One region of the Desulfatiferula olefinivorans genome, then DNA from elsewhere that is predicted to be linked to it. Evidence: riboswitches for the same ligand, from Rfam matches in the RefSeq annotation. Region 1 holds a riboswitch; the other holds the start of a gene.
What was found. A riboswitch is a leader RNA that binds a small molecule or an ion and turns the genes downstream of it on or off. The one in region 1 is predicted to bind cobalamin.

Region 1 (6,988 bases):
GGGGTGGGACTGGGTCGGGCTTGAAAAATCATCAACGTCATCGGCGGGGATTGTCAAATCGATGGTTTTATCATCAAAAACAGGGTCATTCAGATCAATCGGTTCGTCATCATCGTGGCCAAACACGTCTTTTTCAGACTGTTTTTTTTCATCCATAAGGGATCGTCTCCAGTAAATAAACGATTCAACAACGTCGCCAAAGATAACAAAAATCAGATAAGCATTTTAAATCACTAAAGAAAAATAGTTCCAGTAAAAATACCACACGGCAAGATACCTGTCAAGACATTTGATATTATTGGCTTTAGCGCATTTCTAGCGATTCCGATGAAAAAACATCGCTCGCATCAACCACGCCTTAACGAGTTATTCAAGGATGATACAACCTCTTGAAATTTAGATGGTACGGGGATTGATCGGGGTTTCTCTCCCAACGGATTAACATCAACCATAAAGGAACATTCATAAACCTGTTCGAGAATTCCCCGGGTGATGACCTCATGAACCGTTCCTTCGTGAATCGATTTTCCGTTTTTGAGAACAAGTATTCTGTCCGCATACATGGCCGCCAGATTGATATCGTGCATGACCATGACCAGCGTCATGTTTTTTTCAATTTTCAAACGTTCCATCAGATCCATAATCCGGATCTGATGGGCCGGGTCCAGGGCCGAGGTGGGTTCATCCATCAGCACCACGGACGGCTCCTGGCAGATGGCCGAAGCGATGAAGACCCGCTGCCGCTCTCCGCCGCTTAGGCAGCAGACGGGCTGGCCGGCCAGATGGCCCACATCGGTAAACCCCATGGCTTCGTCAACCACGGCACAATCCCGCCGTGTTTCCATGCCCAGCAGGCCCTGGTGGGGAGCCCGGCCGCTCATCACCACTTCCCGAACGGTAAAGGGAAAATCCGTTGCCGTGAGCTGGGGGACAAAGGCGATTTTCCGGGCCAGTTCCCGGCGGGAATACCGGCCCATCGGACGCCCCTCAAGATAAACAGACCCGGTCTTTTCTTTTTCAATCCCCGCCAAACCCCTGAGCAGGGTACTTTTCCCCGCTCCGTTGGGACCGATGATCATAAAGCACTCACCCTGTTTAACGGCAAGGGAAAGATCATCGATGACGGGCCTGCCTCCGAATGAAAAGCGCAGTCCTTCGGCACATATCGCCACCGGTCGCGATATCGTCATGACAGCCCGTTCCCCTTTTGTTTTTTCAGGAGCACGATGAACACAGGCGCACCGATCATGGCGGTGATCACCCCCACGGGCATTTCTCCCTGATCGGGCAGTACCCGGGCCAGAAGATCGCAGACCACCAGGTAGGCCGCCCCGCCCAGCAGGCACGACGGCACGAGTATCCGATGATCCGGGCCCAGCATCATTCTGAAAATATGAGGAATCACCAGCCCGACGAAGCCCAGAAGACCGCCCTGGCACACCGTGGCGCTGACCATGAAGGAGGTGGTGACCAGAAGAACCAGACCCACCAACTGAACATTGACGCCCAGAGACATGGCCGTTTCATCCCCCAGAAGCAAAAGGTTCAGCGTATGGGCGAAAAGAAAGATCAGAACGAAACAAGGCAGCACGCTGACGGCCAGGATGCCCGTCTGGGTCATATCCGCCGAGGACAGGTCCCCCATCAGCCAGAACATGATGGTGTGGATCTTGCTGTCCTGAGTCAGGGAAATCAGAAACATGATCAGGGCCGAACAGAAGGCGTTGACCATGACCCCCGATAATATCACCGATTCTTTTTTCAGAGCGTTTTTCCGGGACGCCATCAGCACCACCAGAGTCAGGGTGATCATGCTGCCGAAAAAGGCGGTAAGACCCACGCCGGGGAACCGGGACAGGCCGATCATGATACCGATAATCGCACCGATGGCCGAGCCCCCCGACACACCCAGGATATAGGGTTCGGCCAGAGGATTCCGAAGCAGGGCCTGGAACACCAGGCCGCCCAGGGACAGAACGGCCCCGGAAAGGGCCGCCATCAGCACCCGGGGCAGTCGAATCCGCCAGAGGATGGACTCCATCATGGCACTTCCCTCGCCACGGAGGACCTGAATCAGATCACCAAGATGAATGGCCGACGATCCCGTGGACAGACCAAGAATCACGGCAAGGACCAACATGACACAAAGAGTCGGGATCACGAACATCAGGGTCTGGTTTACGGACAGCTTCACGGCGATGCCTCGAAAGGGGTTGAAAGGGGCACAAAGGCCGGATGAATCAGCGCCGTCAGCATTTCAAGACCCGAAACCAGCCTGGGTGTGGGCCGGTCAAGCACATCGGAATCCACGATATGGACCCGGTTCTGCCTGACCGCGGCCAGATCCGGCCAGGAAGACCACTGTTTTTTGACCTCTTCGAAAACCTGACCCCGGGCCATGGAGGTGATGATGATCACGTCGGGGTTCAGATGAAGCACCTCCTCGATGGAAAAACGCGGATAACCCGGCGTGATGCCCGCGATGTTGTCGGCCCCGGACAGGCGGATCAGTTCATCCAGAAAGGTTCCCCGGCCCACGCTGACAATGGGGGCCACCCCGATCTGGAAAAAGACCCGGGGCCGGTGCTTTAAACGGTCCGTAAAGGCTTTGACGTGCCGGATGCGATCGGAAAAGTCCCGGACCAGCCGGGCCGCACGTTCCTCTGCGCCCAGCACCTTGCCGATATCGGTCAGGGCGCCGATCACCGAGTTCAGATCATGGGGATCGACCACGAAGACAGGAATGCCCATGGCCTCAAGGCGAAGCACCGTTTCCTTGGGGTTGCCGTCCTTGATGCCGATGCAAAGATCCGGAGAAAGACTGACGATCCGTTCCAGATCCAGACGGATATAGGATCCCACCTTGGGCAGGTCGCGGATGGACGGCGGATAGTCGCTGAAACGGGTCACCCCTGTTAGCAGAGACTCCCGGCCTAAGGCACAGACGATTTCCGTGATACTCGGTGCCAGGGATATCACACGTTTCGGTGCATCCGGAATCAGACAGCGCCGGCCCAGCTGATCCACATGCTCGGTCAACGCGGCGGTTGCCTTAACCGCACAGACCGACAGAAGCAGGCAAAGCGTGAAAACGCGCACGAAGGTCAGCCTCGATGCGTTGTTCGTCATCAGGCCCCCTCCAACTGAAAGACAACGGGAACCTTGACCCACATTTCCAGATGCTCGTCACCGCGAAGACCCGGTTCGAAACGCCACCGCGACACGCTTTTCAAAGCCGATCGGTCCAGCAGGGAAAAACCGCTGGACCGATCGACCCTCACATCCTTCACATGGCCGTCCCGTCCCACCAGCACGTCGAGTTCCACCCGGCCTTCCCAGTTCCGCTTGCGGGCCAGGGCGGGATAATCGGGCGGCGGATTGTCCTGATACAGGGGAAACGCCTCTCGGACCCGTGCCTGAAACGGGTGGGGCTCCTCCCTTACGGCCTGGGTCTCCCGGGCAGGATCATCCGGGACCGTGTCCGCTGCCGACGCCGTTTCCGGCATAGGGGCCGGTTCTACCGCAGGAACCGTTTGATTTTCCGGAACCGGTGCCGGACGTTTCACCGTTTTTGGGGGAGACGTCTTTTTCTTCAACGGCTCAGGGGGTTTTGGGACAACCGGAGGCGGATCGGTTGTGACCGGGGCCTCGATCAGGCAAAGATCCATGCTCATCACCCGGACCTTTGGGGTTTCAACTACCGGACGGATCAGATGATCCACCGATGCGGCGCAGAGAATGCCATGAAGCAAAAGCGACACAGCGGCCGGAACGATCAGTCGTTTCATGGCCCCGGAACCTCCGCCTGAAGGGACAGCCGGGAAACACCCAGCCCCCGTACCGTGTCGATCACCTCGAACAGCATCTGGTAGGATATCTCCCGATCCCCGAAAATCAGAACTCCGGCTTCTTCCGGCCTTGCGATACGCCGCCCGAGTTCCTCGGCCAGACGGGTTTTGTCAACGGGCTCCTTGTCCACATAAATATTGCCGTTGTTCTTCAGGGTCAGGGAGACCAGGTTATCCCGGCTCGTCTCCAGATGGTTCCCGCTGGGCAAGTCCACGGGCACCCCGTGGTGCACGGCCATGGACATCATGGCATAGATAAAAAAGACAAGAAGCAGAAACACCACATCGATCATGGGCAGCATGTCCAGTCTGATTTTTTTGCGCGGGCGAAAAACCTTCATCGCTGGGCACCGCTCCCCCCGTCGGTCGGCACGTTTTGTTTTTCCCAGACGATTTCCAGGCTGGTGGCGTATTTTTCGATGAACAACGCCGCATTTTCGATTTTCGCGTGGAAAAAATTATAGGGAAACACCGTGAAAATGGAAATCGTCAACCCGGCCGCCGTGGTGAGAAGCGCCTCGGCGATGCCGGAGGTCACGGCCCGGGGATCACCGATGCCCGATTGCCCAAGCACATCGAAGGACACGATGATGCCCGTCACCGTTCCCAGAATGCCCAAAAGAGGGGCCACGGTGATCATGGTATCGAGAACCCCCATGTAGCGGTTCATTCTCTTCACTTCATCGGCCGCCGCCGCCTCCATGGCCTTTTGCATGGAAAAATCCCGATGCAGAATACCGGCGGCCAGAATCCGGATCATGTAGTTGCTTCGCCCGGCACAGATGGCCCGGACACCGTCCCAGTCCGCCTGCCTGACGCGTTCCAGAACCTCGAACACCTGTTCCTTGTTCATGCCGCCATGGAGCCTTGCCCAGAAAATCAGCCGCTCGATGATCACGGTCACCGAAACCAGGGAACAGATCAGAAGGGGGACCATCACCGGCCCCCCGTTTTTGAGCATCTCGATCAGCATGGCCTGTCCTTATATAAACCGATTGTCCGCCCGACGCGTTTGAACATCCCCCGTGGACGCCGCCACCCAGCCCGATCTTACCTCGCCGCGGGGTAGGTCGAATACCGGAACATAGGGTTTGATATCCAGAAGCGGCGTTTTATCGACCACATCGATGCCTTCCACGTCCAGAACCGGGCCCCGTACGCCGGTCAGCCGGACGATGGACAATCCGATGGGATTGGGGCGTCGCGGCGCCCGGGTTGCGAACAGCCCCCGGGGCGTCGTATCCATGAAAGGCGTCACGGTCAGCGTGAAGGTATCCGACAAATGGAACTGATACAAAAGGATGATATGGGAAAACCCGTCAAGATCGTTAAGGCCTTCGACATACTGAGGCATCAGCTCGACGGTGCCCCGGGTCTGTTCGGCCCCGGTGGGCTGAATGGGCATGCCTTCCCTGTTCTGAAACGGTGTACGGATCACCCCGATGGGATGCAGTTCGACCATAGTACCTCCATGGGCCACGCCCCGTGGCCTTATCCCCCGAAATAAAAAACCCCGGACCGACGTGATGCCGCGATCCGGGGATATCCCTGTTCATCCATAAGATCCGCTTTAACCGGCCTTCCGTCCTCGAAGGACCCGGTGCGTCCATTCAGGCAGGTCTTCTGACTCTCCTCCCCTTTCAGCCGCCTTCCCAATTCGTGCGATCAGTGGCATTGATGGCCGAAACGTTTCTTTCACAAAAAAGACAAGAGGATTACAGCGGCGGGCCCGCTCCCGATTTTCACGGGATTCCCGATTAAGCCTTTCGGCACCTGAACATGTCTGTTTGTGCTACCCCATGGCCCATCCGATGTCAATATGTTTTTCCGGCCGGCCCCGTCAGCGGCACGATCATTTCTTCGGGAGCAGGTGCCCCTTGTTCAGGGTTTTCCTTCCCTCGAGTATCGCAGGTCCCACCGGCACATGGAGGGGCTTCACGGGGTCGACGGTCGTCATATCGTGAACTTCCTGATCGGAAAGCGCCCGTCTCCAGAGCGTCACCTCGTCGATGCAGCCCCGGAACAGGAGGTTTCCGCCGTCGCCGACACAGATGTAGTCGCCACTGTTTACGTCCCCCGACAGACCGGTCCGTTGTCCCACGCGATTGCCGTTCACATAGAGACGGATGGTGTTTTCCCCGGCGTCCCTGACGGCAAGAATATCGTACCAGACACCCACATTAACAGGATGGGCGAGAAAGGTGGTTTGTTTTTCCTTGTCTCCGATGAAAAAGGTCACCTGATCACTGCCGTAAAAGAGCCCCCACTTCTGATAAGGTGAACCGGCATTGGTCACCAGCCCCTGACGAATGCCCTGGGCCGGTTCATTGATCTTGACACGGCAGGCCACGGAAAAGGACCCCCGGGAAAACGTGTTGGTGGCCGTCAGCGGAATTTTGATCCGATCGCTTCGGTTGTAAAAGCAGTAAGCCCGGTTGTCGTTCCCGAAACGGTCCTGGGACAATGCGGCGCCATAGACGACGGCATGGTTCTGTTCAGACGATGAATCGGTCGCATCGCCGTCAAAATGATACACACCCACCGGCTCCTGCCTGCTGTCCTCGTCCGGGGAGAGGGAGGCGGTCTGAACGAGCTGAAGGCTTTCCTGATGAAAGGCCGCCATGTTATCATCGCTCATGGCGCGATCCCACAGCGTGATCTCGTCCATGCGCCCGACAAACAGGAGGTTCCCGTGATCCCCGGCGTAAATCGGCCCCAGGCTGTCCACGCTGCCGGACACGGCGGGGCCGGTATGAACCGGCAGACCGTCGACGAACAGGGTCATGGTGCGGGTCGCCGCGTTTCGCGTTCCCATGACATGATGCCAGGCCCCGGGGCTGAGGGGTGCCTGAAGAGACGAAGCGTCCCCTTCCTGGTTCCGGAGATAGAAATTAACCCGGCCCTCATGGGTGTAACGGAAGGCCCAGAACGGTGTGCCGCCCGCGGCATTGCTCAAAAGCTCCACCACTCCGACCGGCTCATCGGCGGGACGGACCCAGAACGAGGCCGTGAAACTGCCCGACGCAAAAGTCACGGCATCCGTTCTGGGAATTTTGATTTTGTGGGGGCGATTGTAAAACAGATAGGCCCGTTCCGGATTGCCCACCCGATCCTCGATCAGCTCCGCACCGCTCACGACG
Region 2 (6,988 bases), on a different contig from region 1:
GAGATGCCATTCCCCGGCCTGCTCCATGCCGCCTAAGCGCTGACGGGTTTTCATCAGGGTTTCCACGGCGTGTTCACACTGGGGAAGAATCCGGCCGGTGATCTTGCTCGACACCGACGCCAGAATTTCGAGGGTTTTTTTCGCCACCTGGACCTGAATGCGGCTCAGGGCGACATCATGGGTCCAGTCCCGTCCCTCCCCTTCAAAATGACGGACCCAAAGATCCTGGGCGTGGTTGAATGTCCGTCGCTGTCGGGCCTGGGCCTTGAGAAAGCGGCGGCGTCCATACCGGCCATGGGGCAGAACCGGCGTTCCTGAAAATTGGGCGGCATGGGCCCACTCGGTTTCAAAGGCGGCTGCAAAGGCGTCGAACCGCTCCAGCCATTCTGCTTTGACGGATTCAAGGGACGCTGAAAGCGCCGCCGGATCGAAGACGTCGGGTCCAGGCCCGGCCATCCGGGCCTGAACACGGTCATGCACGTCCCGAATCCAGTTGCTTTTTTCTTCGCCCAGGCCCAGAAAGCCCAGTGTGTGATCGCTCATGACCGCGTGAAGGGCCAACAGCCGGTCGGAGATCCGGGCCAGAAAAAGATCCATGCACCCGGAAATCAGATCGCTGTAAGGAATCAGAAAATGAAGCCTCAGAAAATGCTGAAGGTTCAGCACATGGGTCTGAGGCGACGGCGGTTTTTTTGTGGATCGGAACACATTGGCGGTAACCCGGCCGGCATGGCTCAGTGATCGACGGAGCCGCCTGAACGATTTATACGTCCTGATCCATTGGGAGTCCTTTGGACCGGGCTTGAAAAAATCATCGTTCCAGACCAGTTCATAGCTGCGGGGAAAGGTTCCGATCAAACGGTGAAAACGGTCCTGCCCTTCCTTGTCCAGTTCGACTCTGATCTCCGCAAGGGGCTTGAAATCGGATATCTCTTTCACGTGATCGAGAAAATCGTCGATGCGTGTCCATATGCGGCATAAAAGGTCTTCGGCCGACAGAGTATCGTCACCCTCGTCCGACTGGACGGATTGCCCGAGGAGCCGGGAAAAGGCCTCCAGATGCTCGGCACAGGGGGTGAGAAACCGATCGAAGGCCTCATCGAGAAACTGTCGACCTTCCGTAAGACAGGCCGAGACCACAGGATCCTTGGCATCGTTGGGTGTTTCACTCATGGGGCGTGTCCATTATAGTGGGAAGACAGGCCGGAGCCGTCAAGGGATTCGCGTCGTCCAGCAGGTTTTTACGGATCAGGGTTTCCACAATCAGCTCGGTCATGTCACCGGCAAAGGGGAATTCATACCGAATATCCAGAACGTAGGCCTTGACCCTCATTTTCAGCAGGGACCGTCCTTCGTGGATTTCATTTTTGAACACCACGACAATCGGCTTGTTCAGATAGATATAGCGGGACACAACGGCAGCCCGCCGGGCGATGGTTTTCAGAACAGAAAAATCAAGGCCGAGGGGCAGGTAGAGTTCGGCCACCACCTGGCAGTTGGACTCGCCGTTATTGGCGTTGGATACCGGCTGATTGACGATGTCGCTGTTGGGAATGGACACCACCGAATCGTCCGGGGTCACGATGCGCACCGAACGGAGTCCGATCTGAATCACCTCGCCGTAATGATCCCCGATCTGGATTTTATCGCCGGCCTGAAAGGGTCGGTCCATCAGAATCATCATGCCGCCGAACATGTTTTTGAGAATATCCTGGGACGAGAACCCGAGGGCGATACCGGCCGAGGCGGTCAGGGCCAGCAGGGTCTCGATGGGCGGAGCAAGGATACCGGCCACGATCACGTACATCACCCCGGTCCAACCCAGTACCCGGATAAAGGGAATAAGGCGCATGACCGCAAGCCGGAGATTGACCCATCGTTCCGCGATACGCTCCAGAATGCGCGAAACAAAGGCGATGACGTAGTAAGCCAGAACAATCACCACCACGGACCAGAGCAGCTTGGCGGCGCTCAGGGACCATTCCACCTTCGGCTTGGTTTGCGCAAGGGCCTCGGGAAGCCCCGATTTGGCGGCGGACTCCGATGGGACGGTCTCCGCGTCGGCACTCGCACCGGCATCCACAACCGAGATTTCGGTCCGGCCCGAAGGCTCTTCGGAAACGGGATCGACCGCTGCCGTCACGGCAACGCGGCAAAGGAGCATAACGATCAACAGCGCTGAAAAAACACATCGGCGTATCATCAAACGATCCCCTATCGGGTCACAGGACGGCGGGCAATGCGTCTTTACATTGCCGGAAGAAGCTTCGATGCCGTTAACTTAAAAAACATTCTCGTTGTCTCGCTGACGGGCACGCGTTGCTTTGCCCATCCTATGGGCGACACGATGTAGGATGGGCGAAGCAACGCGTGCCCATCAAACCCTAAGTTAATGATATTTTGTAATGAATGACTGAATACACAGGTTACTTAACCTACCACGCCATGCCCGTTGTGGCAAGCCCGGGTGTCATGCGTGCCAGGGCAATCGCATGTAACATTCGTTCACGTGCATGTTCACGTTCACGAGCACGAGCACGACAGGGCGAGACCGGCTCGACCGGCTCGTCCCACGCCAGTTGAATCATCTGACGGCGGCGGTCAACGTGTCGCCGGCCACCATCGTGCACGTGCTCGTGCTCGTGACCGTAAACGTGAACGGCATGAAGCCGTCCCGCAGGAAATAGATCATACTTGCGTTTGCCCTGGGGTGTCATGCGTGAAGCGAACGGGTGGTTGATGAAAGTGATTGATCTGAGATTCTCATTGACAAAAAGCAGAGATCCGGTTTAACACCATAGGCATTGTTGTCCAGGTGCTTCCATCGAAGCCGAACAGGGAATTCCGTGAAAAACGGGAACGGGCCCGCCGCTGTGACCGGGACGAACGCAGCACGATGCCACTGATCGTTAAAGGTCGGGAAGGCGCTGCAAGTAGGATGAACCGGAAGTCAGAAGACCTGCCTGGACGACGAACCTTAACCTCGCGGCAAGAGGAAGGTTCCATGTGATCTCAGGGTAAAAAAGGGATTCCCGGGTCGATATGTTTTCATATCGGCCTTTTTTTTTGCCTCGTCCGTGGTGTCCTCAATCTGTCGCACTATTGTTTCATTATCACTACAGGAGAGAGAAAAAAGATGAACAGAAAATGGTTGCTGGTGGGGCTTGTGCTGATCGCCACAGGGACTCCCGCCTTCGGAGACGATGCCGTTCACGAAATGGATCAGGTCGTGGTCACGGCAGGCCGGATCGAGGAAAAAAAAGCCGATGTGACCACCAACATCACGGTGATCACCGGGGAAGACATCAAAAAAACCGCAGCCCGTGATCTGGGGCAGCTGCTCAGCGAGCAGGGATTTCCCATCCGGAAATATCCCGGTAGCCTGACGGCCGTTTCGGTTCGCGGGTTTCGAACCGAAACCCACGGCAACGACCTGGCCGGTCATGTGCTGATTCTCATTGACGGCAGACGGGCCGGGAACGGCAATGTGTCCCAGCTCCTGATCGACAATGTGGAGCGCATCGAGATCATCCGGGGCCCCGGATCGGTGCAGTACGGGTCCTCGGCCATGGGCGGGGTGATCAACGTGATCACGAAAAAAGGCAGCGGCCGTCCCACCCTCTTTGTTGAGGAAACCCTGGGCAGTTTTGAGTATCAGAAGACCGGCTTTGGCGGATCGGGCAGCATGGGTCCGGTGGATCTTTCCTTTTCCGCCTCCCGGGAAAGCCAGGAAGCCTACACCACCTCCAAAAACATCCTGTACAACAACACCGGCGTCGACCGGGAGGACCGGATCTCAGCCGGACTGGGCTGGACCTTTCTGCCCGGTCACCGGGTATCGTTTACCTACACCGGATTTGACGGCGAAGGCATCGGACTGCCCGATGACTTCGTAAACAACGACCCGAACAATTACAAGGATTCGGAGCACACCACGATGGATCTGAACTACCAGGGACGTCTTGCAAGCGAGGCCCTGTCCTGGCAGGTCCGCCTGTTTGAGGGAAAAACCCGGCGGACGGATTACGATCCCAACGTCAGCGGCAGCGTTCCCGACTATTATCTCAGATCCGATCAGAAAGGGGCCCAGGCCCAGGTGACGGCGAGCCGGGCGAACGATCACCTGACCCTGGGGATTGACTGGGTCAATTACGAGGTCCGGTCGATTTACGACACAGGCGACAACACCTACGACAACCCCGCCGCCTTTGTGATGGCCAAGAAAAGCCTCCTTGACGACCGGCTGATTCTGTCTGTGGGCGGGCGTTACGACCAATACGAGGTCGAAGACGATGGGGGTCAAAGCGTTGACGACACCAACTGGTCCTCCAGCGCGGGCGCTTCGTACAAAATCGGGAAGACCCTGGTGACTCGATTCAACGTAGCCGAATCCTTCCGCATGCCCACCACCGAAGAACTTTACATGTACAGGGATTACGGAGCCTGGGGCATCTGGTCCGGCAACCCGGATCTGTCGCCGGAAAAAAGCCGGACCTGGGAAGCGGGTTTCGACGTGAAACGCGGCCCCGTGTCCGCCGGTGCCACCTATTTCTATTCGACCTTCGACGACTACATCACCTACGAGGAGAGTCTGCCCGGTCAGTACACCTATGCCAACCTGGAGGGAGCCACCCTCTCGGGCCTGGAAGCCAACCTGTCCTGGGACCTGGGGGAAACCTTCGCTCTCGAATCCGCCTTACGCCCGTTTATGTCCCTCACCTTTCTGACCGACTACACCGACGAGCAGAACGACCGGGATCTTCAGTACACTTCCGAATGGACCCTGGCCGGGGGTATCGAGTACATCCATCCTGAATCGGACTTTTCGAGCCGCCTCAACGTGTCCTATTTCAGCGAGCAGGACATCAACGACTACAACGGCACCGGCGACACGACCCTGGACAGCTACGCCGTGGCCGACCTGTCCATCGCCAAGGATCTTCTGGACTGGGGCAGCCGGGGCAAACTCTCAATCAAGGGCGACATCCAGAACCTGTTCAACCAGAACTACGCGGCGGTCCAGGGTTACCCCATGCCCGGGCGGGCCCTTTATATTTCCCTTAAATACACCTACTGATGCAGTCCCTGCGAGCTTGAAAGCAAATGGGCGCACACCGTGCGCCCATTTATTTTCACCGCCCCCGCCCTCTGCGTCACCCGTCCACCGCGTCCACTTCGTCCACGCTGTCCACCATGTCCACCCCAAAGCGTCGGCCCGACGGATCAGTGCTTGAAACTTCTCTGACCGGTAAACACCATGGTGGCACCCACCTCGTTGCAGGCCTCGATGCTCTGGTAATCGTTCAGGGAACCGCCGGAATGGATCACGGCGGACACGCCCTGGCGCAGGCCCACATCGACCCCGTCCCGGAAGGGAAAAAAGGCGTCGCTGACCATGGAGGAACCGATGAGCCCGCCCTTTTCCCGGGCCACGCGCTCGTCGATCAGGGCTTTTTTCTCGGGATCGGACAGGTCATGGTAGGCCATGTCATACGATTCATAGGCATACCGGTCGGACAGCTTGCGGTAGGCCTTGTCCACGGCAATTTCCGCGACGCCCACCCGATCCTGCTCACCGGTTCCGATGCCCACGGTCACCTGGTCCTTCACATAGATCACCGAATTGGACGTGATGCCGGATTCCACCAGCCAGCCGAACAGCATGTCCTCGTATTCGGCGTCGGTGGGTTTGCGGTTGATGGTGTACGTTTTCCCCTTGTAGTCACAATGGGCCAAAATCAGATCATTTCGGGTCCGGGCTTCGGGCACGAAGGAAAGCTGGGCCACGATGCCACCATCGATGAGGCTCTTCAGATCCACCACCCGCTCGCCCACGAAGCTCTGGAGCTTGTGGATGTTTCCGATACGGATCACCCGGAGGTTTTTCTTTTTGGCGAACAGGTCCATGACCCCTTCTTCAAAATCCGGTGCCACCACCACCTCGGCGTACTGGTTGGAAATCGCTTCGGCCGTGGCAAGATCAATGGCGCGGTTAAGGGCGATGCATCCGCCGAAGGCCGCCACCCGGTCTGCCATGTAGGCCGCCTCATAGGCCGCCGCAAGGGAATCCCGGCGGGCCACACCGCAGGGATTGTTGTGCTTGACGATCACCGCCGTGGGCCGGTCGGTAAAATAACGCAGAATATTGAGGGCGTTGTCCGTATCGGTCAGGTTGGTCTTGCCCGGATGCTTGCCCGACTGCAATAGTTCCACATCCGAGGCCAGATACCGGCCCGGCTGAATGGTTTTTACATCTCCGATGACCAAATTCCCGTTGACCAGTTTGTAAAGGGCCGCTTCCTGGCCGGGGTTTTCCCCGTAACGCAGACCCTTTCTGACCTGATCGATGGTCCAGGCCACCTTTTCATAGTACAGGGTCTGGCGTTTGTCGCCGTCCACGAAGGACAGTTCCATAGCCGGGGTGAAATGGTCGTCCATGATGGTTTTGTACATGTCTTTGAGATGGTCGGTCATAAAGAACTCCTGTAGCAGGCGGCGATGTCGTCAATCTGCCGTTCGGCCAGATAGTCGGAAATGGCCCGGTCGTAATCGGCCGTATGGGCGAAGGCTTTTCGGGCCAGCTCGAAACGCAGGGCAAGAGTGGTGCATCCCTCTTGGGCTTCGAGGGCGGCCAAAACCGCCGGATAATCCGAGGGATCGACCACCGAGGCCACCCGGATGAAATTCTTGGCCGATGCCCGCACCATGGTGGGCCCGCCGATGTCGATGTTGCTCCGGGCCGCTTCCGGGGTCACATCGGGGCTCGCCACCGTGTCCTTGAATGGATAGAGGTTCACCACCACCATGTCGATGGGCAGAGCCCCCGTGCGTTTGAGGTCGTCCTGGTGGTCGGCGTTGTAGGTCTCGGTCAGAAGGCCCAGATAGATCTTGAAATCCAGGGTTTTGACCAGACCGCCCTGGGTTTCGGGCTGGCCGGTATAATCGGACACCTGGGTCAGAAGGCGGTCCGCCTGATCCCCGAGGATCT

Region 2: it holds a riboswitch for cobalamin, as region 1 does, so the genes downstream of both, ACYQ11_RS15400 (TonB-dependent receptor plug domain-containing protein) here and tsaA (tRNA (N6-threonylcarbamoyladenosine(37)-N6)-methyltransferase TrmO) in region 1, are expected to answer to the same signal.

What each region holds. Positions count from the first base shown of each region.
Region 1 is NZ_BAAHXV010000002.1:281,311-288,298, forward strand. Features, by position in the region: gene ACYQ11_RS02900 (midas domain-containing protein) at 1-156, opposite strand, end outside; gene ACYQ11_RS02905 (ABC transporter ATP-binding protein) at 348-1,190, opposite strand; gene ACYQ11_RS02910 (FecCD family ABC transporter permease) at 1,187-2,194, opposite strand; gene ACYQ11_RS02915 (ABC transporter substrate-binding protein) at 2,191-3,129, opposite strand; gene ACYQ11_RS02920 (energy transducer TonB) at 3,129-3,788, opposite strand; gene ACYQ11_RS02925 (ExbD/TolR family protein) at 3,785-4,189, opposite strand; gene ACYQ11_RS02930 (MotA/TolQ/ExbB proton channel family protein) at 4,186-4,821, opposite strand; gene tsaA (tRNA (N6-threonylcarbamoyladenosine(37)-N6)-methyltransferase TrmO) at 4,831-5,310, opposite strand; cobalamin riboswitch at 5,445-5,640, opposite strand; gene ACYQ11_RS02940 (LamG domain-containing protein) at 5,701-6,988, opposite strand, start outside.
Region 2 is NZ_BAAHXV010000023.1:66,732-73,719, forward strand. Features, by position in the region: gene ACYQ11_RS15390 (hypothetical protein) at 1-1,173, opposite strand, end outside; gene ACYQ11_RS15395 (mechanosensitive ion channel family protein) at 1,166-2,203, opposite strand; cobalamin riboswitch at 2,797-2,981, shown strand; gene ACYQ11_RS15400 (TonB-dependent receptor plug domain-containing protein) at 3,137-5,077, shown strand; gene ACYQ11_RS15405 (IMP cyclohydrolase) at 5,224-6,474, opposite strand; gene ACYQ11_RS15410 (hypothetical protein) at 6,471-6,988, opposite strand, start outside.